Regions from separate parts of the Streptomyces griseochromogenes genome, predicted to be linked through region 3. Evidence: riboswitches for the same ligand, from Rfam matches in the RefSeq annotation. Region 3 holds a riboswitch; each other region holds the start of a gene.

The links. Region 3 has a riboswitch for cyclic di-AMP ahead of AVL59_RS03810 (transglycosylase SLT domain-containing protein). Riboswitches for the same ligand answer to the same signal wherever they lie in the genome.
Region 1: linked by a shared signal. The riboswitch ahead of AVL59_RS15205 (M23 family metallopeptidase) and the one ahead of AVL59_RS03810 (transglycosylase SLT domain-containing protein) in region 3 are both predicted to bind cyclic di-AMP.
Region 2: linked by a shared signal. The riboswitch ahead of AVL59_RS19070 (C40 family peptidase) and the one ahead of AVL59_RS03810 (transglycosylase SLT domain-containing protein) in region 3 are both predicted to bind cyclic di-AMP.

Annotation. Positions count from the first base shown of each region.
Region 1 covers NZ_CP016279.1:3,553,149-3,562,841, forward strand. Annotated here, with positions in the region: gene AVL59_RS15195 (tyrosine-protein phosphatase) at 1-93, opposite strand, end outside; gene AVL59_RS15200 (alpha-galactosidase) at 265-2,349, shown strand; cyclic di-AMP (ydaO/yuaA leader) riboswitch at 2,652-2,815, shown strand; gene AVL59_RS15205 (M23 family metallopeptidase) at 2,820-3,704, shown strand; gene AVL59_RS15210 (SGNH/GDSL hydrolase family protein) at 3,959-4,744, shown strand; gene AVL59_RS15215 (TetR/AcrR family transcriptional regulator) at 4,816-5,436, opposite strand; gene AVL59_RS15220 (propionyl-CoA synthetase) at 5,527-7,458, opposite strand; gene AVL59_RS15225 (creatininase family protein) at 7,500-8,282, opposite strand; gene AVL59_RS15230 (TetR/AcrR family transcriptional regulator) at 8,438-9,130, shown strand; gene AVL59_RS15235 (glutamate dehydrogenase) at 9,452-9,693, opposite strand, start outside.
Region 2 covers NZ_CP016279.1:4,477,724-4,487,416, reverse strand. Annotated here, with positions in the region: gene AVL59_RS19075 (hypothetical protein) at 1-653, opposite strand, end outside; gene AVL59_RS19070 (C40 family peptidase) at 1,173-2,390, opposite strand; cyclic di-AMP (ydaO/yuaA leader) riboswitch at 2,399-2,569, opposite strand; gene AVL59_RS19065 (cyclase family protein) at 3,012-3,944, shown strand; gene AVL59_RS19060 (GMC oxidoreductase) at 4,221-5,807, shown strand; partial or broken gene AVL59_RS19055 (DUF2252 family protein) at 5,840-6,514, shown strand; gene AVL59_RS19050 (glycoside hydrolase family 15 protein) at 6,540-8,363, shown strand; gene AVL59_RS19045 (SDR family oxidoreductase) at 8,574-9,413, shown strand; gene AVL59_RS19040 (cytochrome ubiquinol oxidase subunit I) at 9,450-9,693, shown strand, end outside.
Region 3 covers NZ_CP016279.1:805,576-815,268, forward strand. Annotated here, with positions in the region: gene AVL59_RS03785 (carboxylate--amine ligase) at 1-33, shown strand, start outside; gene AVL59_RS03790 (FAD-dependent oxidoreductase) at 79-1,281, shown strand; gene AVL59_RS03795 (hypothetical protein) at 1,299-1,889, opposite strand; gene AVL59_RS03800 (carboxymuconolactone decarboxylase family protein) at 1,963-2,553, shown strand; gene AVL59_RS03805 (HAD family hydrolase) at 2,489-3,301, shown strand; gene AVL59_RS03810 (transglycosylase SLT domain-containing protein) at 3,337-3,825, opposite strand; cyclic di-AMP (ydaO/yuaA leader) riboswitch at 3,829-4,024, opposite strand; gene AVL59_RS03815 (polyprenyl synthetase family protein) at 4,555-5,565, shown strand; gene AVL59_RS03820 (LolA family protein) at 5,824-7,026, shown strand; gene AVL59_RS03825 (ABC transporter ATP-binding protein) at 7,145-8,143, shown strand; gene AVL59_RS03830 (ABC transporter permease) at 8,130-9,020, shown strand; gene AVL59_RS03835 (flavodoxin family protein) at 9,072-9,659, opposite strand.

The sequences.
Region 1 (9,693 bases), 2.7 Mb from region 3:
TCGCCGTCCGTCCACGGCCGGCAGTCCGCCGACGTCACGGAAGTTGCGCACTCCGGCCAGTTCGGGCTCGGTCGACGGGACCTGCTGCGTCACGGGGGCTCCTCCCAGTCGGCCCCGTCGGCACGGTTCGTCGACGGGCGCTCAGTCGACGATACGACATCGATTTCCTCGGGCAATGAGTTGTCCACAGGCGTTGCCACCAGGGGCCACAGAGCCTGATGATGTTCGCACTTGAGCGGATCTGTTGGCACCTGTGAGGTCTCGATGGCGGACATCGCCGAAAACGGTCGCACGTGGCTCCTGTCGGGGCCCACCAGCAGTTATGCGCTGCATCTCACCGATGCGGACGAACTGCTGCACCTCCACTGGGGCCCACGGATCGCGCTCGCCGACGCCGAGGCCCTGGCCGTGAGCCCGCTGCCGGCCTACTGGCCCTTCGAGTCCCCGCTCGACGGCCGCGAGGAGTACCCCGTCGAGGGCGGCCCCCGCTTCGTCCGCCCCGCCCTGTCCGTGCGCACCGAGGAGCGGCGCGGCACCGAGTGGCGCTTCGTGTCGTACGACACCCGAGGCGGCGCGGGCGACGAGGAACTGAGGCTGCGTTTCGACGACGACGGGCTCGCCGTCACCCTGCACTACCGGATGCGCGGCGACGTCGTGGAGCGCTGGACGACCGTGGAGAACGGCGGGCACGCGCGCGTGGAGCTGCTGCGCGCCGACGCCGCCACCTGGACCCTGCCCGACCGCGAGGGCTGGCGGCTGTCCCAGCTGCACGGCCGCTGGGCCGCCGAGTCCCTGCTCACCACCGCACCGCTCACCTACGGCGAGAAGATCATCGGCAGCCGCCGGGGCCACACCGGCCACCAGCACCTGCCCTGGGTCGCGCTCGACACCGACGCCACCGAGGAGCGCGGCGAGGTCTACGGCTGCGCGCTCGGCTGGTCCGGCACCTGGCGGATCGCCGTCGCCCAGCTCCCGGACGCGCGCGTGCAGATCACCGGCGGCGCCGGCTACGACGACTCGGGCCTGCTGCTCCTCGAGCCGGGGGAGTCGTACACCACCCCCGTCTTCGCGGGCCTGTGGAGCGACGGCGGCTTCGGCGGGGCCAGCCGCACCTGGCACGCCTACCAGCGGACGCATGTCGTCCCGGACGCGGAGCGGGACCGGCCGGTGCTGTTCAACTCCTGGGAGGCGACCAATTTCGACATCTCCGAGGACCAGCAGACCGCCCTCGCCCGGCGGGCCGCGGCGATCGGCGTCGAGCTGTTCGTCGTGGACGACGGCTGGTTCGGCGCCCGCACCAGCGACCGGGCCGGACTGGGCGACTGGACACCCAACCCCGCCCGTTTCCCCAAGGGCCTGAAACCTCTCGCCGACTACGTGCACGCCCTGGACATGCGGTTCGGTATCTGGGTCGAACCCGAGATGGTCAACCCGGACAGCGACCTCTACCGCGCCCACCCCGACTGGGTCCAGTACCAACCGGGACGCAAGCGGACAGAACTGCGCAACCAGCTCGTCCTCAACCTCGCCCGGGAGGATGTCCAGGAGTACCTGTGGGAACAGTTGGACACCCTTCTGTCCGGCGCCCCGATCGACTATGTGAAGTGGGACTTCAACCGCTGCTTCACCGACGCCGGCTGGCCCGGTGAGCCGTACCCGCAACGTCTGTGGGTCGACCACGTCCGCGCTCTGTACGACCTGCTGGACCGGCTGCGCGCCGCCCACCCGCAGGTCGCCTTCGAGTCCTGCTCGGGCGGTGGCGGCCGGATCGACCTCGGTGTGCTCGGTCGCACCGACCAGGTGTGGACCTCCGACAACACCGATCCGCTCGACCGGCTCGCCATCCAGCACGGCTTCAGCCAGATCCACCCCGCGCGGGTCATGGCGGCCTGGGTCACCGACAGCCCGAACACCCAGTTGAACGGGCGGGTCAGCTCGCTGCGATTCCGGTTCGTCAGCTCGATGGCCGGGGTGCTCGGCGTCGGCGGCGACCTCACCGAGTGGAGCGACCGGGAGCTGGCCGAGGCCCGGGAGTGGGTGGCTCTCTACAAGGAGATCCGCCCGGTCGTCCAGCGCGGCGACCAGTACCGGCTGCGGCCCCCGGCGGGCGGCCTGAGCGTCGTCCAGTACGTCCTCGGGGACGAGGCCGTGGTCCTCGCCTGCCTCCAGGCGCAGCGCTACGGCGAAGCGGTGCCGTCGGTGCGACTGCGCGGACTCGACCCGACAGCGTCGTACGAATGCCGCGAAACGGGCGAAGTGCACCGTGGTGCCGTGCTGCTGCACCACGGGCTGAGCACCGGACTGAAGGGTGACCTGGATGCGACGGTTCTCCGACTACGCCGCATCTGAGCCTTATGTCTGAATTGGAGCCTTAATTCCAACTCGCTCTGGAATGAGGGGGCGTGGGAGTGTGGCGCGTGAGGAGCGTCATATTCGTGACCGTGTGTCGCACGTCATGTCCACGTAATTCACATATCGGCACAGGAATTTGAAGAAAAGGAGGATCCGGGAATTTACGGAGGGTGACCGTGAATTCCCGAATTCGATCAGCGGCAGCTGGGATGCCGGGAACCTGCGGCTTGTCCGCTGCGTCTTGCTCGCCTACGTTCGCCACCAATCCGGTCGGAACGCCGAATCCTGCCGCCGCCCGGAGTCCCCACACACTTCACCCGTGTTCGGCAGGAGCGGGGGACCCGCCAGGTACCACTGCCTGTCCCGGTCTCCGGGGCAGGCTCGGGGTGCAGCCGCGCACCGCGCGGCCGGGCAGCTCCAGCCCGAACCCGACAGCTCACCTCGCAGGCGCCGGAGAGGAATGCGCCATGCCCGCGAAGGGTAAGCACCGCCGCCCCAAGCCCCCGCGTTTCACCCGCTCGATCGCTGTCGCCGGCACCGGCGGTGCCGCGCTGGCCCTGCCGCTCCTCGGGGCCACCGGAGCGCACGCCACCACCACGCACTCCGTTTCCTCAAAGGCCGTGCAGTCCCTTCCCGCCGTGGAGAAGACGGCCGAGAAGAAGGTTCCCGCGCAGCGGAATTCCGGCGTGCGCACCTACACGGTGAAGTCCGGCGACTGGCTCGCGAAGATCGCCGACGAGCAGCAGGTGAGCGGCGGCTGGCGCCGGATCTACGACGACAACCGGCAGGCCGTCGGCGAGAATCCCTCGCTGATCCACCCGGGCCTGAAGCTGTCGCTGGGCGGGAAGTCCGCCCGTACGCGGACCGAGTCCCCCGCGCCCGCGCAGCCCTCGCGGCCGTCCGACTCCGGCGCGCAGACCTTCGCGCCCTCCGCCCCCTCCACCGGCTACACCCTCCCGGTCGACGGCGCCACCGTGGGCACCGGCTATCACGTGGCCGGCAGCATGTGGTCCAGCGGTTACCACACCGGCGTCGACTTCGTCGTCCCGACCGGCACCTCCGTCAAGGCGGTCGCCGCCGGCACCGTCGTCTCCGCCGGGTGGGGCGGCGCGTACGGCAACCAGGTCGTCATCAGGCTGAACGACGGCTACTACGCCCAATACGCCCATCTCTCCCAGCTTTCCGTCTCGGCCGGCCAGACCGTGACCGGGGGCCAGCAGATCGGTCTGTCCGGCGCGACCGGCAACGTGACCGGCCCGCACCTGCACTTCGAGATCCGCACCACCCCGGACTACGGCTCGGACGTGGACCCGGTCGGCTACCTCCGCTCGCACGGCGTCGCCGTCGGCTGAGGCGCCGCGCCCCTCTGGAGAGCACCTGCCTGACACGCGGCCGAAGGCCGGACCCGATCCCCGGGTCCGGCCTTCGGCGTTGCGCTCGTTCGCCGCGTCAACGCGTGTGGCCAGGGCCTTATTCCAGGTTCACCAACTATTCAAAGGTGTCTTATGTCACCGCTCGTCAACCCCTTATTACGGTCGCGTAAGTCACATCCGAAGGTGAATCATGGTCCGATGTGGCAGACGATTCGAAGAGTGACAACACATCAGTGATCGGGTCGTACGTGGCGGTGGGGGACAGCTTCACCGAGGGCGTCGGCGATCCCGGCCCCGACGGGGCGTTCGTGGGCTGGGCCGACCGGTTCGCGGTACTGCTCGCCGACCGGCGGCCCGAGGGCGACTTCGCGTACACGAACCTGGCCGTGCGCGGAAAGCTGCTCGACCAGATCATGGCCGACCAGCTTCCGCAGGCCGTCGAACTGGCCCCGGATCTGGTCTCCTTCTGTGCGGGCGGCAACGACATCATCCGGCCCGGCACCGACCCGGACGAGGTGGCCGAGCGCTTCGAGCGGGCCGTGGCCCAGCTCACCGAGGTCGCCGGCACCGTGCTGGTGACGACCGGCTTCGACACCCGTGGCGTCCCCTTGCTCAAGCACCTGCGCGGCAAGATCGCCACCTACAACGGGCATGTGCGTGCCGTCGCGGACCGGTACGGCTGTCCCGTGCTCGACCTGTGGTCCCTCAAGTCCGTCCAGGACCGAAGGGCCTGGGACGACGACCGGCTGCACCTCTCGCCCGAGGGACACACGCGCGTGGCGCTGCGCGCCGGCCAGGCCCTCGGCCTCGAGGTCCCGGCCGATCCGGAGCAGCCCTGGCCGGAACTGCCGCCCCGGGGCACCCTGGAGATCCGCCGGGACGACGTCCACTGGGCCCGCGAGTACCTCGTGCCGTGGATCGGACGCCGACTGCGCGGCGAGTCCTCCGGGGACCATGTGACGGCGAAGGGCGCCCTGTCGCCGGACGACATCAAGATGCGGATCGCATCGGTCGCCTGACGGCCCGCGCCCGTGCCCCGTACCGCAGGCTCAGCGGTGCGGGGCACACGTGTGCGCCCGCCCCGGCCCGCTCACCGCCCCGGCGCGGTCAACGCCTCCCGCTCCAGCCCGAGTTCCCGGGCCAGGGCGTCGTCCACCCATGCCTGGGCCCGCGCGCGCGGCACCGCGCCCGGATACGACGTCAGCTGCACGGCCAGCCCGTCCAGGAGCGCGGTCAGCCGAAGGGCCGCCCCCATCGGGTCGGCGCACACGAACTCGCCCGCCGCCACGCCCTCCGCGATGACCTCGGCGATCGCGGCCTTCCACTGCTTGTCGAGGTCCCGCGCGACCTCCCGGAGAGCGGGTTCGCGCAGCGCCACCGCCCAGCCCTCGATCCACAGCCGCCAGCCCTTGGCCTGGCCCGTGGGCGCGTACCAGCGCACCGCCGCCCGCAGCCGGCGCAGCGCGGTGGTCCGCCGGCCCAGCAGCCCCCGCAGATGCGCGAGGTCGTCCTCGGCCGCATAGGCGAAGGCGGCGGCGACCAGCTTCTCCTTCGTCGAGAAGTGATACAGCACCAGCGCGTTGCTCACGCCGAGCGACGAGGCCACATCGGCGATCCTGACCGCCGCCACGCCCCGCGCCTCGATCTGCCCGATGGCCGCCCGCAGCAGATCCTCCCGCCGCTTGGCCACACTCAACCGCACTCTCGCCACGCGGCCACCCTAGCCTGCCCGTTCGCTTCGGGTGAGCCGCGCCGGGTCCCACGGTGGCGCGACGGCGACGAGAGGAGTGTGCGCCTGGGCTCAGGCCTCGCCGCGCAGTACGGGACGCAGGGTGTCGAGGACGGTCGGGTCGTCGATGGTGGAGGGGAGTTCCGGATCCCCGCCGTCGGCGATCTCCCGCATGGTGCGCCGCAGGATCTTCCCCGACCGGGTCTTGGGCAGTGCGGCGACGATGTCCACGCGGCGCAGCGCTGCCACCGGGCCGATGGTCTCGCGGACCAAGGCCACGAGCTCGGCCACGACCTCCTCGGGGCTTCGTACGGTGCCGGCCTTGAGGACGACGAAGCCGCGCGGCACCTGGCCCTTGAGCGCGTCGGCGACGCCCACGACGGTGCATTCCGCGACGTCCGGGTGGCCGCTGAGGACTTCCTCCAGGGCGCCGGTGGACAGGCGGTGCCCCGCGACGTTGATCACGTCGTCGGTGCGGCCCATGATGAACACGTAGCCGTCCGCGTCCTTGTGTCCGCCGTCCCCCGACAGGTAGTAGCCCTCGTACGCGGAGAGGTAGGAGCGTACGTACCACTCGTCGTCGCCCCACAACGAGGTCAGCGTGCCCGGCGGGAGGGGGAGCCGGATCGCGACGGCCCCGTCCGTGCCCGCATCCACCTCGCGGCCCGCCGTGTCGAGCACCCGGACGTCGTAGCCGGGCATCGGCACGGCGGCGGAACCCGGCTTGACCGGCAGGGGATCCAGGCCCACGGGGTTGGCGACGATCGGCCAGCCCGTCTCCGTCTGCCACCAGTTGTCGATCACGGGGATGCCCAGCAGGCCGCCCGCCCAGTGCTGCGTTCCGGGGTCCAGACGCTCTCCGGCGAGGAAGAGATGACGCAGCGAGCTGGTGTCGTGCCCGCGCAGCAGGGTCCCCTCAGGGTCCTCCCGTTTGACGGCACGGATGGCCGTCGGCGCCGTGAACAGCGTGTTCACCCGGTGCTGGGCGACGACCCGCCACAGCGCGCCGGCGTCCGGAGTACCGACCGGCTTGCCCTCGTAGAGCACCGTGGTGCAGCCGGTCAGCAGCGGGGCGTAGACGATGTACGAGTGGCCGACCACCCAGCCGACGTCGGACGCCGCCCAGAACACGTCGCCGGGACCGGCGCCGAAGACGTTCTCCATCGACCAGCGCAGCGCGACGGCGTGGCCGCCGTTGTCCCGCACCACACCCTTGGGCCGGCCGGTGGTGCCGGAGGTGTAGAGCACGTAGAGCGGGTCGCGCGCGTCGACCGTGACGCAGTCCACGGGGGCGGCCTTGCTCATGGCCTCGTCCCAGTCGATGTCGCGTTCGGTCAGGTCGGCCGGGAGCTGGCGGCGCTGCCGGATGACGCAGTGGTCCGGCTGGTGGTGTGCGCGGGTGAGGGCGGCGTCGAGAAGGGGCTTGTAGGGGACCAGGCGGGACGGCTCGATGCCGCACGAGGCGGAGACGACCACCTTCGGGCGGGCGTCGTCGATGCGGGTCGCCAGCTCGTGCGCGGCGAATCCGCCGAAGACCACCGAGTGCACGGCCCCGATGCGGGCGCATGCCAGCATCGCGATGACGGCCTCCGGGATCATCGGGAGGTAGATCGCGACACGGTCGCCCTTGGTCACCCCGAGGTCGCTCAGCACACCGGCGAAGCGCGCGACCTCGTCCCGCAACTCGCGGTAGGTGTACGAGGCCACGGTGTCGGTGACGGGGCTGTCGTACACCAGCGCGACACGGTCGCCGTGGCCGCCCTCGACATGCCGGTCGAGGGCGTTGTGGCAGGTGTTCAGCCGTCCGTCGGGAAACCAGCCGTACAGCGGCGCGCGCGAGGAGTCCAGGGCTCGGCCGGGCGGGGTCGCCCAGTCGATGTCGCGGGCGGCATCGAGCCAGAAGCCCTCAGGATCCTCCAGGCTGCGCCGGTAGGCGGCGAAGTACTCGCCCTCGTCGAGGGTGCTTGGCATCGCGGTTTCCTCTCTTTTCTTCTCTTCGGTCATGCGCTTGTGCGGCGCCGCGTCCGGCGCCCCCGGACGGTTCCTCAACCCGGTTGCGGATCCCGGCCGGCGGGTCGTGCCGGCAGGTCGAGCAGCCATGCGGCGATGCGTTCGGCGCCTGCGTCCAGCATCGCCCGCCCCTTGCGTGCTGTCGCAGGACGAGCGTCCCCGGCGACGCCGGAGGCGGTGACCTCGTGGAAGGGCCGCGGGCGGTGGAAGGGCTGGTCCGCGGAGTACAGCTCGATCTCCGGGCCCGTCGCCTCGGCGATGCGGGAGCCGTCGACCAGCTCCGGGGCGAGCGCCATCATCATCGAGGTCTCGCCTTCGCAGGCGTGCATGAGGTGGTTCTGCTGCCGCATGATGCCGGCGAAACGGTCCTGCGCGGCCAGGAAGTAGCTGGTGACGGCGATGGGGGTGCCCAGTTCGCGCGAGATCTCGTTGGTGATGGCGTTGAGCGCCGTGACGTTCCCGCCGTGACCGTTCACGATCAGGATCGTACGGAAGCCGGACGCCAGGACGGAGGAGCACACGTCCCGCAACACCGCCTGATAGGTGGAGAGCGTCAGGCTGAAGGTGCCGCCGAACGCCATGTGATGGTCGGCCAGTCCGCACCACAGGGACGGGGCGACGACGACGGGCCGGTGCCGGGCGATCAGGATGGCGGCCACCCGTCGGCACACCTCGGTGCTGAGGAAGTCGTCGACGCCGGTGGGCAGATGCGGGCCGTGCTGCTCCGTGGAGCCGACCGGGAGCAGGACGGGTGCGTTCTGGCCGGCAAGCTCACGGAGCCTGCTTGCGGTCATGCGGTTCCACAGAAACTCCGTCACGTCAGGACCTCGCTTTCGTCGAGAGGTGTGCCGGATCGCTGGTTCCCCATATTTGGATTGGACAGTACAATCCAAATATGGAAGTGGCAAGAGACGTCGCGGCCCCGGACGACCGATCGTCCCTAGACTGGACCGTGCAATCCAAGGGAGGTTCCATGGCAGCCGAAGCCGCCGGCTCCGCATCCGCGGCCACATCCACCCGCCGTCCGCGAGCGCCCCGTCCTTCGGTCGGGAAGATCCTCGAGGCGTCGAAGGTCCTCTTCCTCGAGGACGGCTACGACGGAGTCAATCTGGACCGCGTCGCGACCCGCGCGGGCGTCGCGCGACAGACGGTGTACAACCAGTTCGGCAGCAAGGAAGCGCTCTTCCGGGCCACGATGCACCACCACTGGCAGGCCTTCGGACTCCAGGACACGGAGGAGCGCCTCGTCCCGGACCCGGCGCAGGCCGACCCGGCCGGCTTCCTGCGCCGATTCGCCGAGGGTCTCCTCGCCTTCATCGCCGACACCGACCAGGTTGCCTTCACCCGGCTCGTCGTCGCCGAGTCGCGCAAACTCCCTTGGATCGCCGAGGAGTTCTACCGCCTGGGCAAACAGCCCCTGGTCACCGCACTCACCGCCGCGCTGCTCAACATGGCCGATGCCGGGCGCATCGACTGCCCTCATCCGGAACTGGCGGCCCATCAGTTCCTCGGGCTCGTCCAGGAGTTCGTGATCTGGCCACAGGTCATGGCGATCGGCCCCGACGTGGTGAAGCTGCCTTCCGTCGATCTCGTCGTGGAGGAGGCCGTCGCCATGTTCCTCAGCCGTTACGCCAAGCCGGGCGCACACGGCGGCGAGCCCGCCTGAATCCCGGGTGCGGCCCCCGGCGCGCACGCACTGCCCTTCGGGGAAGTCTCCGACGGTTGCGGCACCTCGCCGCATCCGTGACGGGCCGGTGTCCGCGAGAAGGGCGGGCGCGGGCTCCGTCCGGTCGCGCAGTTCACCCAGGGCCGGTGCGCCCGCGGCACCGGGTGAGGCGGGACGATCCGGGCGGCACGGTCGACCGACCGGAACACGGCGGACACGGCACCGGGCGCCTTCCCGCCGGACGCGATCTCGCCGCGCAGCGAGTCGACGCGACCAGGTCGCCCGTCGCGACGCCCGGGGCGGGCTCGTCGCCTCCCTGTGTCAGCGGTACCACCCGAACCGCTCCGCGATCAACGGCAGCCGGTCCGTCACCAGCGCGTGGGCGGCGGTGCGCGGGGTCGTCCCGTCGGCCTCGGCGCGGGTGAGCGTCAGATCGATCAGCGCACGCATCGAGCGGCGGATGTGGGCGAACGCCTCGTCGGCGTCCGGGCCGATGTCGCCGAACAGGGTCCACCACCACCAGGCGTTCGTGGCGGAGTTGACCACCACGTCCGGCAGCACGG
Region 2 (9,693 bases), 3.7 Mb from region 3:
GCGTGCGTCCAGGAGGCCGTCTGCGGCGGTGACAGCAGGAGACGGTAGGGCAGTTCGATACCGGTCCGTGGATTCGCGGCGTCCGCGAGGGGGTTCTCCGGGCCGGGTCCGGGAGTGATGGTCCCTGGCGCGGCGGGGGTGGCCCTCGGCTCGACGGTTCTCGCTCCCGGTCCCACGGCTGTGGCGGGGAGGAGCCCGGCGAGCAGACCGGCGTCCGCCGGACCGTGCGGACCGTGCCGAGCGGTCAGTTCCGCCACGGTCCGGGCCAGGCGCAGCGCCTCGAAGGCATCGGCGGGCCGGCCGGCCTGGATCTGCCGGAGCCCGGCCGCCACGGCCGGTTCACGCGCGGCGTCCACCACGCGCGGCGGAAGCTTCCCCATCGCGGTGAGCAGCCCGGACTCGGTGTATTCGATGACGTCCCCGGCTCCCACGGCGAACACCAGCACGCTGTGGCCGCTGATGCGGGAGGCGACCGGCGGCGGCTTGTGCGGCTCGCTGCCGGATACCTGCGCCCCGGGCTCCGGCAGGCCCGGGCTCACCTCGAGGAAGGCCTGTTCGGTGACGTGCTGCGGTCCGAAGGTGACCACGAGATAGGCAGGTCGGTCCGGGTCCTGTCGGACCAGACGCCGCGCACCGAGCAGCGGTCGGTCCAAGCGCAGGCCCGGAAAGCCGAATTGAAGATCAAGCAGATCGATCGCCCGTAACAAACGGTACGGGCCTGGCGGTTGCGGCGCGCCCATGCGCTTCCCCCGTCACTGAGTCCCCGGGTCTTCCAGACACTGGTCAGGTGTCAGTAATGAGTGTTGCAGAAGCCGTTCGGGCATGTCGCAAAATGCGAAATCGGATCCGAGCATCCCGCCGGTGTACCGATTCTTCGTACGTGCGCTTCGATCGGCAGCACGTCATCTACGCGCCGGACGGGCCGATACTCCATACCATCCGATCCGTTCGAATTTCCCTTGAAATTGATCAGCCAGGGAATTTCCCGTGGCGGCGCACATTCCGGAAGGGAGGGCGCTTGGCCGCGCGGGGTGGGGTGAGAGGCGTGCGAGGTGGGCGCGCACACGCCTCCGCGCCGGTCGACCGCGATATGAGCGGTCGCGAACAGGCTCAGGCGCGCCGGCGGATCATTCGCCACGCCGGCGCGTCCGGCCTTTCATCGCCACCGGTCGTCAGGCCGGGCGGACCACACTGTGGATGATCGAGTCGCCGCCGTAGTAGATGGATTCCTCGCGGACGTAGGCGCCGGGCTTCGGGGCGTGGATCATCATGCCGTTGCCGATGTAGATGCCGACGTGGCTGATGTCGTCGTAGAAGAAGATGAGGTCGCCGGGCTGGGCGTTGGTCAGGGACACCGTCGTACCGACGTTCACCTGGTCGTAGGTCGTGCGCGGCAGGGAGACGCCGGCGGCCTTCCAGGCGGCCTGGGTGAGGCCCGAGCAGTCGTAGGAGCCGGGCCCGGTCGCGCCCCAGACGTACGGCTTGCCGATCTGCGCGCGGGCGAAGGCGAGAACCTTCGCGGCCTTGGCGGCGTAGGTGGAGTCCGACGAGGTGGAGGTGCCCGAACCCGAGGACGAACCGGACCCCGAGGAGGAGCCGGAGCCGGAGGACGAGCCCGAGGCCGAGCCGGAACTCGACGTCGAGCCCGAAGACGCGCTCCCCTGCTTCGCCGCCTGCGCGGCCGCGGCCTGCCGCTTGGCGAGCTCCGCCGCCTTCCGCGCCGCCGCCTCCTGCTTCTGCTTCTCGATCGCCGCGAGGCGCGCCTTCTCCTCCGCCGTGAGCTTGGACAGCAGCTCCCGCGCTGTGGACAGCTTCTTCTGGATGGTGGACTTGGCGGTCCGGAGGTCGTTCTGCGACCGAGTCAGCGTCGCGAGGCTCTTACCGGCCTCCTGCCGCGTCTTCAGGGTCGCGGACTGCTCGGTGACGAAGTCGTCGACGGCGCCCTTCTGGCGCGAGGTCAGCCGGCTCATCAGCTGCGACTGGTCGAAGTAGTCCTGCGGGGAGTCCGCGAGCAGGAAGGTCGCGGTGTCGGGCGCGGCGTCCCCGGTCCGGTACTGGGCCGCGGCGAACATCCCCAGTTCTTCCCGCGCCTTGTTGAGCTTGGCCGTGCGCTTGGCCAAGTCGTCGCGCAGGGTGTCGACGCGCTTACGCTCGTTCGCGGTCTTCTCGTTGGCCGCGTCGTACTTCTCGGTCGCCGACTCGGCCTGTCGGTACAGGTCGTCGACCTTCTTCTGAACCTCTTCGAGGCTCGGCTTGCCGTCGGCGGCGGGGGCGGCATCGGCGGTCTGGGACAGCAGGGCCACCGAGGTGAGAGCGGCCGTGGCGAGCACGGGGGTGCGTATGCCGACTACGCGCGTACCCGTCGGGCGCGACTTGCGGTGCGACGCCAAGGGAGGCGACTCCTTCCATGTTCCGCCTACCGAGTTAGCTGTCGGGTTCGGGCGGGTGGTTCGGAAGGGTTGCCCTACGACCCTTTCCCCGGAAGGGAGTTGGGCCGATTCACCCCAAGGTCGGTGGGTCCCCGGCTCCGGCTGCCGTACGGGCGCGCCGGACTCGGCGGAGGCCGCTCGGCCCGGCGACGTTCGCCGGTGGGGGTCGGGCGGCCTGGCGGGAACGCTAGCCAACTCGTGTGGCCCCTGTGAAGGCTGGTGGGCGATATGCCCGATACATTTTCGTGACCTTTTCCCGGCGGCGTCGTTGAGTGCAGTCAATCCGCCTCGATGCCGTATGAGTTGTCCTGAATTGCAACGCCTGTAATCGGGTCAGTATTCGTCCGGCCGGAGCTGCCCGCGGATGGCCACAAGTCGGCACGCCCTTCCCCGCCCTTTCAGGGGCGATTCCAGCAGTTCCGGGGCGGGAGGCGGGTCCCTCCTCCCGAGACCGTCGGCAAGCCGTCCGAAAAGTGTGGCTTCGCGAGGCAGGGCAGGGCCGAAGCGGGAAGCCGCAGCGTGGTGGTTCCGGCGCGGGCGACTCGGTGTGCGGGAATCCGGCTGCTGCCGGATGGTGGGGAGATGCGGACGTCCGATGCGATGAGCGAGGCCGATTTCCGGTCCCTGCACCGGCGGCTCAGGGACAAGGCGCCCGGCGGCCGCGCGGGCCGGGGCGCCCTGGAGACGATCACCGGGACGCAGGTGCTGGCGGCCGTCCGCGAGGTGCGGTCCGGACGTGCGGTGTCGCTCGCGGCCCCCGTGAACACGCGGATCGCACCGGACGACGCCGATCCGGCCGAGCACCGGCTGACCGCTCCGGCCAGTGGTCACCCTCGTGCGCGCGGCCTGGATTTCGCGCGCGATCGTTTCGCCATGAACATTCACGGCGACGTGGACTCCCACCTCGACGCGCTGTGCCATGTCATCTACGACGGCACACTGCACGGCGGCCTGCCGGCCGCGGACGTGCTCTCACCGGACGGCGCCGACGCCCTGTCCGTCGACCTGGCCCGCGACGGCATCGTCGGCCGTGGGGTTCTCCTGGACATTCCCCGGCTGCACGGCGTCCCTTGGCTCGAACCCGGGTCGCACGTGACCGCTGACGACCTCGCCGCCGCGGAGGCCGAGCAAGGGCTTCGAGTGGGCAGGGGCGACATTCTCCTCGTGCGGGTCGGCCACCGCCTGCGGCGCGAGGAACTCGGCCCCTGGGACGTGTCCGGCGCTCGTGCCGGGCTCCATCCGGGCGCCATGGAGTTCGTGGCGGAGCGGGAGGTGTCCGTGCTCGGAAGTGACGGCAACAACGACACGGCCCCCAGCGCCGTGCGGGAGGTCGGCTTCCCGGTGCATGTACTCGCTGTCCACGCGATGGGACTGCCGCTGCTCGACTATCTGCGGTTCGAGGACCTCGCACCGGTCTGCGCGCGGGAGGGCCGCTGGACGTTCCTCTGCGTGATCGCCCCGCTCCTGCTGCCCTCGGCCACCGGTTCCCCGGTCAATCCCCTCGCCATACTGTGACGGGTGACCCGCCTCGTACGGGTCCCCCGCGGGAAACGAGCTACCGGCGGTGACCCCGCGCGCACGTCCGTGCGCATGGGGTCCCCGGCTGTCGCCGGCCGGTGCGGTCGTCGACCGGAAACCGACCGCGCGCCGCCGCCCAGGCTCACCCGCACAGCCCGACTCGCCGGGCACAGCACCCGGAGATACGTTGGGGAACGGGGCCGGACGGTGGCTGGGGCTGACGTCTCCTTCACCCCAGAAGGACCGGACAAAGCTCCGAGGGTGGTGGCCGGCATGACCGAAGCGCAGCATTACGACGTCATTGTCATAGGCACAGGTGCGGGTGGTGGCACCATCGCCCACCGGCTGGCGGACACGGGAAAACGGATCCTTCTGCTCGAGCGCGGCGACTATCTGCCCCGTGAACGCGACAACTGGGACTCCACCGCGGTCTTCGTCAAAGGAAAGTACCGCGCTCCGGAGTTCTGGTTCGACAAGAACGGAAATCAATTTCCGCCCGAGGTCAATTACTACGTGGGCGGCAACACCAAGTTCTACGGAGCCGCGCTCTTCCGCATGCGACCGGAGGACTTCGGCGAGCTCCGGCACCACGACGGCATCTCGCCCGCCTGGCCGCTGCGCTACGAGGACTTCGAGCCCTACTACACCCAGGCCGAACATCTCTACCTCGTGCACGGCCGGCACGGCGAAGATCCCACCGAGGGTCCTACCAGCGCCCAGTACGCCTATCCGCCGGTCCAGCACGAGCCTCGCATCGAGCAGCTCAGCCACGACCTGGAGAAGCAGGGTCTGCACCCCTTCCACCTCCCGATCGGGGTGAATCTCACCCAGGACGAACGGGGCCGGGCCGTACACACCAGCGCCTGCATCCGCTGCGATCGCGTCGACGGCTTCCCCTGTCTGGTCGGCGCCAAGTCCGACGCCCAGGTCATCTGTGTCGACCCCGCCCTGCGCCACGCCAATGTCGAGATGATCACCCATGCGGACGTTCGGCGCCTAGAAACGGATACGACCGGCCGGAGTGTCACCAAGGTCGTCGCCACCGTGGGGGACGGAGACCCCTCCACCGTGGAGTTCGGCGCCGACATCGTGGTCGTGGCCTGCGGTGCCGTCAACTCCGCCGTCCTGCTGCTGCGTTCGGCCGATGACCGGCACCCCCAGGGGCTCGCCAACAGCTCGGACGTGGTGGGCCGGTACTACATGCGTCACAACAACATGGCCCTCATGGCCGTGTCCCGGGAACCGAACGACACCAAGTTCCAGAAGACTCTGGCACTGCACGACTGGTACCTGGGATCCGACGACTGGGACTACCCCTTGGGCGGGATCCAGATGCTCGGCAAGTCCGACTCCGAGCAGATCCACGGCGAAGCGCCCCGCTGGGCCGGGGCGGTCGCCCCGGACATGCCGTTCGAGGTGCTGGCCCACCACGCGGTCGATTTCTGGCTGTGCGGGGAGGACCTGCCGGTCGCGGAGAACCGTGTCACCCTGGACCGGGACGACGGGATCCACCTCGCCCTCGACGAGAAGAACAACATCGCCGGGCTGGAGCGCCTGCGGCACAAACTGCAGGGCATGCTCGAACACCTGGGCATGCACGAACACCATCTCCTGTCGCGGAGCCTCTACCTGCACAAGGGCATGCCCATCGGCGCCACGGCGCACCAGGCGGGCACGGTCCGCTTCGGCGGCGACCCCGCGAGCTCGGCCTTGGACGTCAACTGCAAGGCCCACGACCTCGACAACCTCTACGTCGTCGACACGAGCTTCTTCCCGAGCATCGGAGCGGTCAATCCCTCGCTGACGGCCATCGCCAACGCCCTGCGTGTCGGTGACCACATCGCGGAGCGACTGCGATGACCTCCCACCCACCGGCCGACGGCAGCACCCTGCCGGATCCACCACTGATCACACCGCTCCAGGACCTGCTTGCGAACGCCGAGCGCGGCGAGTTGGAGAAACAGATACGCCGACTGCTGGAGCAGTACCGGATCGTCGACGTGGCCCGCAAGGTGGTCGGAGTCGGGAATGTGGGCACCCGCTGCTGGATCGCGCTGCTGCTCGGCAGGGACGCCGAGGACCCGCTGTTCCCGCAGGCCAAGGAGGCCGACGCATCGGTGCCGACGCCCTTCGCCGGTGCGGGCCGCTTCCGGTCGCAGGGCGAGCGGGTGGTCTGTGGCCAGCGGCTCATGCGGACCACGAGTGACATCTTCCTGGGCTGGGAGCGGGTCGACGGCATCGACGGCATCGACGGCATCGACGGCATCGACGGCCGCCGACGGGACTTCTACGTCAGGCAGTTGCGCGCCTGGAAGGGCATCGCCGAGCCCGAGAGGATGCCGCCGGCCGGACTGGAGACTTTCGGTGGGATGTGCGGTGCCACGCAGGCTCGCGCACACGCGAGGTCGGGTGACCGGATCGCCATCGCCTCGTATCTGGGCAGCGGTGACGCCTTCGACCGGGCGCTGGTGACGTTCGCCGAGCTCTACGCCGACCAGAACGAGAGGGACCACCAGGCACTCGTCGATGCCGTCCGTACGGGACGGGTCACAGCGGCAGCGGCCTGAGCAGGGGACCAGCAAGGAGACCGCCATGGATCGCTACCCGCCCATCGCCGACCACGGGCTCATCGGGGACCTGCAGACCGCGGCTCTGGTGTCGTCCCATGGCGTGATCGACTGGTTCGCGACACCGCGCTTCGACTCGCCCAGCGTCTTCGCCGCCCTGCTCGACCACGACGGCGGCGGCTACTTCCTGCTCGCGCCGGAGCACCCCGAAGGGACCTGGAAACAGCTCTACTACCCGGACACCGCCGTCCTGGTGACCCGCTTCATGTCTCCGGACGGAGTCGGCGAGATCGTCGACTACATGCCGGTCCAGCCGGGCACGACAGCGGCCGACCGGCACCAACTGGTGCGTGTCGCCCGCACGGTGCGCGGCACCGTGCGGTTCGAGCTCGTATGCCGGCCGCGGTTCGACTACGCACGGGCCGGCCACCGGCTCGACCTGACGCCTGAGCGGGCGACGTTCCACGCCCCGGGCGCGACCGCCCACCTCCAGAGCAGCGTCCCGCTCGAACAGGACGGGCAGGACGTCCGGGGCGCCGTCACGCTCAACGCGGGAGAGGTGGCCGTCGCGGTGTTCACCGTGGGCCCGCCCGGCGGACAGGCGCCACCGTCACCCACCACCGAGGGGATCGCCGAAGACGCCTGGAGCAACATCGACTTCTGGCAGCTGTGGGTGCGCACCTCGCGCTACCGCGGCCGCTGGACGGACATGGTGTACCGCTCCGCCATCACCCTCAAGCTCCTCACCTACGCCCCCTCGGGCGCACCGGTCGCCGCGGCCACCATGGGGCTGCCCGAGCAGGTCGGCGGTGAGCGCAACTGGGACTACCGGTACACCTGGGTGCGGGACGGATCCCTGTCGATCCGGGCCCTGCTCGATCTCGGTTTCGTGGAGGAGGCGACCCGCTTCATCCACTGGCTCGGTGACCGCCTCCACGCCCACGAGGGACCGGACGGCGAACCCCTGCAGATCATGTACCGGGTGGACGGTGACCCTCATCTGACGGAGGAGATCCTGGAGCACTTCGAGGGCTACCGCGGCTCCTACCCGGTCCGGGCGGGCAACGCCGCCTCCGACCAGCTGCAGCTCGACATCTACGGCGAGGCTCTGTACGGCCTGGCCGAGGGCCGTGTGGTCGGCGAGCAGGCGGGCTATCACGGGTGGAAGGGCCTTGCGGCCACCCTGGACTGGCTCGCCGACTCCTGGGACCGGCCCGACGAAGGGATCTGGGAGACCCGGGGCGGGCGCAAGGACTTCACCTACAGCCGGGTGATGTGCTGGACCGCCTTCGACCGCGGGCTGAAGCTGGCGGCCGAGTTCAGCAGGCCGGCCGACACCGTGCGCTGGACCCGTGCCCGGGACGAGATCCTGGAACAGGTCATGCAGCACGGCTGGAACGAGAAGGAGCAGGCCCTCGTCCAGTACTACGGAGGCGACGTCCTGGACGCGTCGCTCCTGCTCGCCCCCCGGGTCGGATTCATCTCCCCCCGAAGCCCCGGCTGGCTCAGCACCCTGGACGCCATGGACCGCGTCCTCGTCTCCGACAGCCTGGTCTACCGTTACGACCCCCAGGCGTCTCCCGACGGGCTGCGCGGCACCGAAGGAACGTTCAGTCTCTGTACGTTCCTGTACGTCGACGCCCTCGCCCGCGCGGGACGACTCTCCGAGGCCCGCTATGCCTTCGAGAAGATGCAGACCTACGCGAACCACGTCGGCCTGTTCGCCGAGGAGATAGGTCCGAGCGGAGAACAACTCGGCAATTTCCCGCAGGCTTTCACCCATCTCTCCCTCATCATGGCCGCCACGACGCTCAATGACGCGCTCGACCGGCTCTGGCAGCGAGTGTGACACCACAGCGCGAGGACGATCACCCCACGGCGCGGTCGGGCCGCCCCCCGGCCGACGGGCTCGCCACTGATCGGGCGAAGATCCTCAGCCGGTCAGCCCAACGCGGGCTCGATCACGGTGCGGCTCCTCGTCCACGGTGTTTGTGTGGCGCCTGAACCTCCGGGCCGTGGCCCGGCTGATCCGGGCCAAGGAGTGGAGGAGACAGACATCGTGAGTGCCACCGAGGGCGCACCGCAGAACGTGATCCCCGCGCATCTGCTCAAGGGGCAGAAGGCGCTCGTCACCGGCGCCAACTCCGGGATCGGCCGGGCCACGGCCGTCGCCCTGGGCCGGGCCGGAGCCGACGTGGTCGTGAACTACGTGGCCGGGCGTGAGGACGCCGAGCAGGTGGTCGAGGAGATCAAGGCCCTCGGGGTTCGGGCCGCGGCCTACGAGGCGGACGTGTCCGACGAGGACCAGGTCGTGGCGATGATGGACCGGATGGTCCAGGAGTTCGGCACGATCGACATCCTGGTCGCCAACGCCGGACTGCAACGCGACGCCTCGTTCACCGAGATGACCCTCGCCCAGTGGCAGAAGGTGCTGGACGTCAACCTCACCGGGCAGTTCCTGTGCGCGCGCGAGGCGACGAAGGAGTTCCTCCGGCGCGGCGTCGTGCCCGAGGTCTCACGTGCCGCCGGGAAGATCATCTGCATGAGCTCGGTGCACCAGATCATCCCGTGGGCCGGGCATGTGAACTACGCCTCCTCCAAGGGCGGCGTCCAGATGATGATGGAGACCCTCGCCCAGGAACTCGCCCCGAAGAAGATCCGGGTGAACGCGATCGCCCCCGGGGCCATCAAGACCCCCATCAACCGCAGCGCCTGGGAGACCCCGGAGGCCCAGAAGGACCTCCTGCGGCTGATCCCCTACGACCGTGTCGGCGATCCCGAGGACATCGCCAACGCGGTCGTCGGCATCGCCTCCGACCTCATGGACTACGTCGTGGGAGCCACCCTCTACGTGGACGGCGGGATGACCCTCTTCCCCGGCTTCGCCACCGGCGGCTGACTCGCCCCGTTCCCGTCGGCCCCCAGAGAGACACCCATGCACTTCACGGTCCCTTTGCTGGCGGACGCGCCGGCGCAGATGCTCCCGGCCAGATCTCAGATGGCCTTCACCCTCGCCTCCCACATCATCCTGGTGCCTCTGGGCGTGGCGCTGCCGCTGATCACACTGATCATGCACGGTTACGGTCTGCGTCGCGACGACGAGACCGCCCTGCTGCTGGCGCGCCGGTGGTCGGCGGTGATGGCGGTCCAGTTCGCCATCGGCGTCGTCACCGGCACCG
Region 3 (9,693 bases):
CGCCGCGGCAGCAGCACCACCGCCACGAAGTAGGCAAGGCCACGAAGGTGGCGCACCGTGTCTCTGGGGAGGGACTTCGTGATTCGACCGGTTGCAGTCATCGGGGCCGGGCCGTTCGGCCTGTCCACCGCCGCCCATCTGCGGGCGCGCGGCATCCCCGTCCGCGTCTTCGGCGACACCATGGTCAGCTGGCGCGACCACATGCCCGAGGGCATGCTCCTCAAGTCGACCCCGGCCGCCTCCAACCTCCACTGCCCGCAGCCCGGACACACCCTCGCCGACTACTGCGACGCGGCCGGCATCCGGCGGCTGGTCACCGACGAGGACATCATCCCGGTGGAGACCTTCATCGCCTACGGCGAGTGGTTTCAGCAGAAGCTGCTGCCCGACCTGGAGCAGGTCCGCGTGGTCTCCGTCGACCGCGACACGAGCGGCGGATTCGAACTCAAACTGGACTCGGGGGAGTTGTTCACCGCCCGCGCGGTCGTGGTCGCCACCGGTCTGTCGGGACTCGCCCACCTTCCGGCCGAGCTGACGTCGGCGGCGGCCGACGGACCCGCGCCCACCGGTCCGGTCTCCCACAGCTCGCAGCACCATGACCTCGCCCGCTTCGCCGGCAAGGAGCTGATCGTCGTCGGCGCCGGCCAGTCGGCGCTGGAGACGGCGGTGCTCGCCGCCGAGGCCGGAGCCCAGGTGCGCGTCGTCTCGCGCGGCCGCGGCCGGGTCGCCTTCGGCGCCCCGCCCTGGGGCCAGCCGAAGTTCCGCCCCGAGTCCCCCTTCGGCCGCGCCTGGTCCCTGTGGGCGCTCAGCTACTACCCCCAGCCGTACCGCTACCTGCCCGCCCGGACCCGCCACTACCTGGTCCGCCGGGTCCTCGGCCCGCTGGGCGCGTGGTGGCTGCGCGACCGCTTCGAGGACAGGGTCCAAGTCCAGGAGGTCGAGCGGGTGCTGGGCACCGACGCCCCGGACGGCAGCCCGGTGCTCACCGTGCGGACACACGGCGGGCGCGCCGAGCAACTGCGCGGCGACCATGTCATCGCGGCCACCGGCTACCGCGTGAACATCGCCGCGATGGACTTCCTCGGCCATGAACTGCGCACCCGCCTCGCGGTGAGCCGGGGCACCCCGAGGCTCGGCGCCGGCTACGTCTCCTCCGTGCCCGGCCTGTACTTCACCGGCCTCCCGGCGGCGTCCTCCTACGGCCCGGTGATGCGGTTCGTCTGCGGCACCGAGTTCGCCTCTCCGCGCCTGACCCGGCATCTGGCCGCGGCACACGGCTGAGGCTCGGAAGAAGCCCCCTACGCCTCCTCGGCCGCCCGCTGCCACCGAAGGAACTCCTCGACCAGCTCGGGCGGGTTGGCGGCCTCGGTGGCCTCCACCTCCCAGCCCGGGCAGTACATGTCGAAGACGACGACGGGCAGCGGGCGGCCGAAGAGCTTCTCGATCCGGCCGTCCGCGTGCAGCCGGCGGGCCAGTTCGACGCAGGCGTCCGCGAAGTGCTCCCGAAGCAGTTCGCGGAGGATGTCCTGATCGTCGCCACCGGGCTCGTCCTCCTCGAACCACAGCCCGAGATCCTGGACCTCCGCCACGTACAGCCGGGCACCGACCGGGTCCTTCGGCGCGTTCCCGAGCATCTCGAAGCCGTCCAGCAGCCAGCACGCGTAGTTCCAGCGCGCCTCGCCGGGATCCCCGTGGCGTTTCTCCCGCTCGTACTGGGTCTCGGTGTTGTAGCCGATGGCCACGTACGGACGCCGGTCGTCGTCGTCCACCCGCCAGATGCGGAAGGACAGGGCGTAGATCTCCGGTCTCACCTCCTCGGGGAAGCGCTCCAGGACGCCCGTCGCCGCCTCCAGGAGATGCGCCGGAAAACTCTCGCGCCGGTCCGTCACCACATCCGCCCCCGTTCCGTCAGTGCAGGGAACGCAACCTAACGCGCACCACTGACACTCACGAGGCACCCTCATGCGGGCACGGATGACCAACGCGGCGCACGTCCTCGCGACCGCCCTGAAGGGCGTCGGCACGCTCCTGCAGGGCATCGGCGAGGGCGGTGTGCCCGGCGAGCCTGCGGAGATCGTCGGGCTGCGGGCCGGCCAGAACAACGGCTGCAGCGTCTGTGTGCACGCCCACACGGTGAACCTGCGCAAGGCCGGTGCGAGCGAGGAGCGGATCGCCGCCGTCGGCGCCTGGCGCGAGGCGCCCTTCTTCAGCGACGTGGAACGTGCGGCGCTTCGGCCGGCCGGGCGGATGACACGGCTCGCAGACCGCTCCGAGCTGCCGGTACCGGACGCCCTGTGGGACGAAGTGGCCGGTCATTTCGACGAGACGCGGCTCTCGGCGCTGATCCTCACCATCTCGCTCACCACCATGTTCAACCGCTTCAGCACCACCATCAGGGATTCTGCGGGCACCACTTGGGGCCGAGGAGTACACAAGTCCGGGAACACCAGGGTGAGTCGAGGGGGCGCGCTGTCCGTATTCTCTGATCATGGCCGCACCCCCCGCATATGCACTGATCGCCACCGACCTGGACGGGACACTGCTGCGCGGTGACGACACCGTCTCCGACCGGTCGCTCACCGCGCTCGCGAGGGCGGTACGGGCCGGCGCCCGGCATCTGGTGGTGACGGGCCGCCCGGCCCCCCGGGTGCGGCCCCTCCTGGAGGACCTCGGCTGCGCGGGCCTCGCGGTGTGCGGGCAGGGCGCGCAGGTCTACGACGCCGGAGCCGACCGCCTGCTGTGGTCGGTGCGCCTGGACCGGGAGCTCGCCGAGACCGCGCTCGGCAAGATCGAGGCCGAGGTGGGACAGGTCTACGCGGCCGTCGACCAGGACGGCGTGGACGGGCTCACACTGATCGAGCCGGGGTATCTGATGCCGCACCCGACCCTGCCCGCCGTGCGGGTCGACCGCCGCGACGACCTGTGGTGCGAGCCCATCAGCAAGGTGCTGCTGCGCCACCACACGCTGTCCGACGACGAGTTGGCGGCGACCGCGCGCGCGGCGGTCGGCTCGCTGGCGACGGTCACGATGTCGGGGCCGGGGACCGTGGAACTCCAGCCGTGCGGGGTCACGAAGGCGACGGGTCTGGCGCTGGCCGCCGACCACCTCGGGATCCCCGCCGGCCGGGCTCTCGCCTTCGGCGACATGCCCAACGACATCCCCATGTTCGACTGGGCCGCGCACGGTGTCGCCATGGCCAACGCCCACCCGGAACTCAAGACCGTCGCCGACGAGGTCACCCTGTCGAACGAGGACGACGGCATCGCCGTCGTCCTCGAAAGACTGTTCCCGACCGACTGACCGGGATATCGGCAGGGGCCCGCCGCCGACGCTCGTCAGTAGGCGCCGTTGACGTTGTCGATCGACCCGTAGCGCGCGGCCGCGTAGTTGCAGGCGGCCGTGATGTTCGCGACCGGGTCGTAGACGTCGAAGGCCGTTCCGGCCACGTGGTACGTGTTGAACGTCGGGTCGATGACCTGGAGCAGGCCCTTGGACGGGATGCCCTTGGCCGCGTTGGAGTCCCACAGGTTGATGGCGCTCGGGTTGCCCGAGGACTCGCGCATGACGTTGCGGTGGATGCCGTTGTAGGTGCCCGGGATGTGCTTCTCGGCCATGATCGCGAGCGACTCGCGGATCCAGCCGTCGAGGTTGTTCGGGTACCCGGCGAGCGTGGTGGACGGCGTGGTGGACGCGGGAGTGGCGGCGGAGGCGCTGGTCGCACCGATGAGCGGGAGGGTGAGCACGGCGGCGCCGGTGCCGACGACGGTGAGCTTGCGGACGAGGCCGGTGGTGCGGGTGCGGCGGGGCTGAGCGGCAGCGGGCATGGCGAAGTTCCTCTCCGTCGCCTGCGAGGTGAGCTGTCGGGTTCGGGCTGGGGAGGTGCCCGGCCGCGCCCGGGGAGGCGCGACTTCACCCCTAGCCGTTCCGGTGTCGACATGTGCGTCTGCACATGTGTCGTCCGGTCCGGCGGCTTACCTGGGTCCCCCGCTCCTGCCGTACGAATGAGTTCGTCGATGGGTCGTGTCAGGCGCGGCAGGATTCGGCGTCCGCCTGACTGGCCCGGAAGCTATGCGAGGGCACATGTCCGGAACAAGTGGTGGATTCACACAACGCGCCAGTTGACCTTGATCTGCCCCGTATGGGGCAGTTGATCCTTTGCGGTTGCCAATCCCCAACTGGCCGATGGGGCAAGGGGGAAGCGTGTCGGCGCCGGATGGCCGGATGTGTGAGGGGAGTGACCCAATTCACGAAATGGCAAAGTGTAGCAAATCAGACATAGGGGATTCGGGAGATTCGCTGACCATGATGCAAAAGGAGTAATGCGTTCACGGCCCAGATCGCGACAAAACGGACGGATTCCTGTTAAGTCAATAGATGTCCGCTTTTATTAGATGATCAAGAACTTACCGGCCCTGGTCCGGTACCGCCCGGGCCGGACCGGTAGGCGCTATCGGTGATCGAAAGAGGACCGGATACGCTGACTTGAGTGATGGCAGCGACCTATCGACAAACCGTGTAATCGCCAGCAGACACCAGCAGACAGGAGACCCCCCGTGACCGTCGTCGGGCCGTTCGGGCTGAGCGTGCGGGACCAGGCTCTGGAAGCCGATGTCCAGGCCGGATTGGCGGCTGTCGAGGAAGGCTTGCTCGAAGCCGCCAAGAGCGAGGTCCCGTTCATCACGGGGGCCGCGCAGCACCTCGTACGGGCCGGTGGGAAGCGGTTCCGACCGCTGCTCGTGATGCTCGCGGCACAGTTCGGCGACCCGGACGCGCCCGGCATCGTACCGTCGGCCGTCGTCGTGGAGCTCACCCATCTGGCCACGCTGTACCACGACGACGTCATGGACGAGGCGTCCGTGCGGCGCGGCGTGGACAGCGCCAACACCCGGTGGGGCAACTCCGTCGCGGTCCTCACCGGCGACTTCCTCTTCGCCCGCGCCTCCCAGATCCTCGCCGACCTCGGCCCCGAGGCGGTCCGGGTGCAGGCCCTCGCGTTCGAGCGGCTGGTGACCGGGCAGATCCTGGAGACCGCGGGTCCCTCGGACGGCCGCGATCCGGTCGAGCACTACCTGGACGTGCTCGGCGGCAAGACGGGATCGCTGGTGGCGGTCTCGTGCCGGTTCGGCGCGATGATGTCCGGTGCCGACGAGACGGTCGTCGACGTGCTCACCCAGTACGGCGAACGGCTCGGGGTCGCCTTCCAGCTCGCGGACGACGTCCTGGACATCGCCTCCGACTCGCACGAGTCCGGCAAGACCCCGGGAACCGACCTGCGCGAGGGGATCCCGACGCTGCCCGTGCTCCGGCTGCGCGAGCGGGCCGCCCGCCTCGGCCTGCCCGAGGACCGCGCGCTGTGCGAGCTGCTCGACTCCGACCTCAGTGACGACACCCGGCACGCCGAGGCGCTCGCCGCCCTGCGCGCCCACCCCGCCCTGGAGCAGGCCCGCCGGGACACCGTCCGCTACGCGGAGGAGGCCCGGTCCGCGCTGGTCCCGCTGCCGGAGTGCGACGCCAAGGCGGCGCTGATCGAGCTGTGCGACGCGGTGGTGCACCGGGCCGGCTAGGGCCCGCGGCGCCCCTTATGTCGCGAGTGTGAGGGCGGTGTCTCCCGCACGACCCCTACGGGTCGGGGGAGGTACCGCCCTTGCGTGTCATACCGCAGGTGTACACGGAGTTGGCCCCGAGGTCTGACGCTTCCGCACGGCCGATTTGGTCAGATGGAGACCACGGAAATCACCACTCCTCACCGATTCGGGTGAGAATGGCGGCTCAGGTGTACCAGCGTGAGGACAGCCGCCGCCGACGACGGAGGTAAGGCACACATGGCACCGTACGAATCCGACGACGCAACGGGCGCCGCGCCGGACGAGGACCTGCGCTCCGGACGCCGCAAGGCCGCCCGGTACGCCGTCCCGGTCGCGGTGGTGGGGGTGGCGGCCGCCACGATCGGGCTGGTCCCGGCGCTCGCCAATTCCGGTGACCCCGACCTGCCCAGGATCACCGCCCAGCAGCTCATAGAGAAGATCGCCAAGTCCGACGTGCAGCAGGTGTCCGGCACGGTGAAGGTCAGCACCGACCTCGGCCTGCCGAACCTCGGCGGCCTGGAGAGCAGCCTGGCCTCGGGGGCGGCCCAGGGCGGCGGCGACGGGTCCTCGGCCGACCCGAAGTCCAAGCTCACCGAGTTGGTCACCGGCACGCACACCCTGCGCGTGGCAGCCGACGGCCCGGACCGGCAGAAGCTGTCGCTGCTGGAGAGCGGCGCCGAGTACAGCATCATCCACAGCGGCAAGAACGTGTGGGGCTACGACAGCAAGAGCAACGAGGTCTACCACTCCACCGCCCACGAGTCCGGCAAGGAGCACCGGGCCGAGCCCCCGGCCACGCCCAAGGATTTCGCCGACGAGGCCCTGAAGTCGGTGGACGACACCACGTCCGTGACCGTCGACGGCACCGCGCAGGTCGCCGGACGCGACGCCTACAAGCTGCTGATCAAGCCCAGGCAGTCCGGCACCACGGTCGGCGCGATCAGCATCGCCGTGGACGCGAAGACGGGTCAGCCGCTGAAGTTCACCCTGACGCCGAAGAGCGGCGGCGCCGCCGTGCTCGACGCGGGCTTCACCCAGGTCTCCTTCGCCAAGCCGGCGGCCTCCACCTTCGACTTCACCCCGCCCAAGGGTGCGAAGGTCACCGAGGAGAAGCAGGAGTCCACCAAGGCGCCGAAGCACGCCCCGGCGTCCGGCGAGGACTTCGGTAAGGGCCTGGACGGGGCCACCGTGCTCGGCAAGGGCTGGACGTCCATCGCCACCTTCGACACCGGCGCCAAGGGCGGCATGCCGTCCGGCTCCGAGGGCGGCGCCTTCGGCGGCTTCCTCGGCTCGCTCGGCGACAAGGCCTCCGGCAAGTTCGGCAAGGGCACGGTCTTCTCCACCCGTCTGGTCAACGCCCTGATCACCGACGACGGCAAGGTGTACGCCGGCGCGGTCACCAAGGACGCGCTCGTGAAGGCGGCGAACGAAGGGAAGTAACCCTCCGGGGCCCTCGGGGCCTCCGGGGGCGCCCAGGGGGCCCGGGGTGGGTGTCGGGGGCACCCTGGGCACGCCTCGGGCGCACCCGGGGCCCCTGGGACGACGAATCGAGGGACCGATGGACGAACCGTCCGCCACGGAGCGGGACTCGGGGGACGCGGCGGAGCGGGACGAGCGCGACGCGGGGGCGCACGTCATCGTCACGCGCGGTCTCACCAAGCGCTACCGCGGCGGACAACTCGCCGTCGACGGCCTCGATCTGACCGTCCCGGCGGGCAGCGTCTTCGGCTTCCTCGGCCCGAACGGCTCCGGCAAGACCACCACCATCCGCATGCTGATGGGCCTGATCGAGCCGACCTCGGGCACGGCCCGGGTGCTGGGCCACCCCATGCCCCGGGCCGGCCGCGTCGTCCTCCCGCAGGTCGGCGCGCTGATCGAGGGACCGGCCCTGTACGGCTTCCTCTCCGGCCGGGACAACCTGCTGCGCTACGACGCCGCCGACCCGACCGCCGACCCGCGCACCCGGCGCGCCCGGGTCGCCGCCGCCCTGGACCGGGTGGGCCTCGCGGCCGCCGCGGGCAAGAAGGCGAGGGCGTACTCACTCGGCATGAAGCAGCGCCTGGGCCTGGCCGCGGCGCTGCTGCAGCCGCGCGGACTGCTCGTCCTGGACGAGCCGACCAACGGCCTCGACCCGCAGGGCATGCGCGAAATCCGTGCCCTGATACGGGAATTGGCCTCCGACGGCACGACCGTCTTCCTCTCCTCCCACCTCCTCGACGAGATCGAGCAGGTCTGCACGCACGCGGCGGTGATGACACAGGGCCGGCTGGTCACACAGGGCGCGGTCGCAGACCTGGCGGCCGGCGCGCGCGGCCGGCTGGTGGTGACCACGCCGGATGCGGGCGAGGCGGCCCGGGTGCTGAAGGAACAGGGCGTCGGGGACGTCACGGCGGACGGCGACCGGGTGACCGGCGAGCCACCCGAACGGGACCTCGCCGAGGTGAACGCGGCACTGGTCACGGCGGGCGTCCGGGTCCGGGGCCTCACGCTCGAACGGGCTTCCCTGGAGGACGCGTTCGTGGCCCTGACGGGAGAGGGATTCGATGTCGCGGGGTGAGGCACTCCAGGCGCCGGCCGCACCCGGCCCCGGCCGTCCGAGCCCTCTGTGGACCTTCGGGCTGCTGCGCAACGAGCTGGTCACCACCGTCCGCCGCTGGCGCACGCTCGCTCTGCTCGGCGTGCTGGCGGCTGTTCCGGTGCTGATCGGGATCGCGGTGAAGGCCGAGACACGGGGCGGCGCGACGGCGGACCGGGGTGGCGACGGGCCTGCGTTCATCGCGCAGATCACCAACAACGGCCTGTTCCTGGTGTTCACGGCCCTGGCCGCGACCCTGCCGTTCTTCCTGCCGATGGCGGTCGGCGTCGTCGCCGGCGACGCGATCGCGGGCGAGGCCGGCAGCGGCACCCTGCGCTATCTGCTGGTCGCCCCGGCCGGCCGCACCCGTCTGCTGCTCACCAAGTACACGACGGTCATGGCCTTCTGTGTGCTGGCCACCCTGGTCGTGACCGTCTTCGCGCTGGTCGTCGGAGTACTGCTGTTCCCGCTCGGCGACCTCACCACCATCTCCGGCACCCGGATCGGCTTCGCCGAGGGTCTCGGCAGGGCGCTGCTGATCGCCCTGGTCGTCGCCGCCTCGCTGGTCGGCATCGCGGCCCTCGGCCTGTTCGTGTCGACCCTGACCAACAGCGGCATCGCGGCGATGGCGACCACCGTGGGCCTGCTCATCACCGTCCAGATCCTCGACCAGATACCCCAGCTGCACGCGCTCCAGCCGTACCTCTTCCCGCACTACTGGCTGTCCTTCGCCGACCTGGTGCGCGACCCCGTCTACTGGGACGACCTGGTGAAGAACCTCGGCCTGCAGGCGCTGTACGCGGCCGTGTTCGGCTCGGCGGCCTGGGCGCGGTTCACGACGAAGGACATCAGCGCGTAGGAGGGCCGAAGCGGTGCCGAGCGCGCAGGGCAGGTGAGGCTCGGGGCGTCGTCAGGCGTCCTGGTGCGGGAAGCGGGCGAGCGGTGCCTCGCGGGCGAAGAACGTCTTCGCGCGGGCCAGCGCGTCGGTGTCCTTCCGTACGTCCCCGGGTGCGCTCCCGTTGCCCAGCAGCACTCCGCCGAAGCGCATCCCCATGTAGGCGGCCGAGTTGTTGAGCGTGCCGACCAGGGGATCGGCGACCGACGGGTCCCGGCCCGCGAGCGCCGTGACACCCCACAGCGTGCGTCCGGCCAGAGCGGCCTTGAAGTCGAGGCCCGGGGTGCGCAGCCAGCCCGACCAGTGGTCCAGATAGCGCTTGGTGAGGCCGGACACCGAGTACCAGTACAGCGGCGAGGCGATCACGATGTCGGTCGCCGCGAGGGTGGCGTCGAGCAGCCGGCCGGTGGCGGTGTCCGACAGGGGGCGTACACGGTCGCTGTCGTGGCGCAGGTCCACGAAGTCGGGGAGGGGGTGTTCGGCGAGACGGATCCATTCCTGTTCCGCCTCGCCGGGCAGCTGCTCGGCGGCCTCGCGGGCCAGTAGTTCGGTGTTGCCGTCAAGGCGGGCGCTGCCCAGGACGAAGAGAAAGCGTTGGCTCATTGATCCCCCAGAGTGAACGTTGCCGTACCAGGAA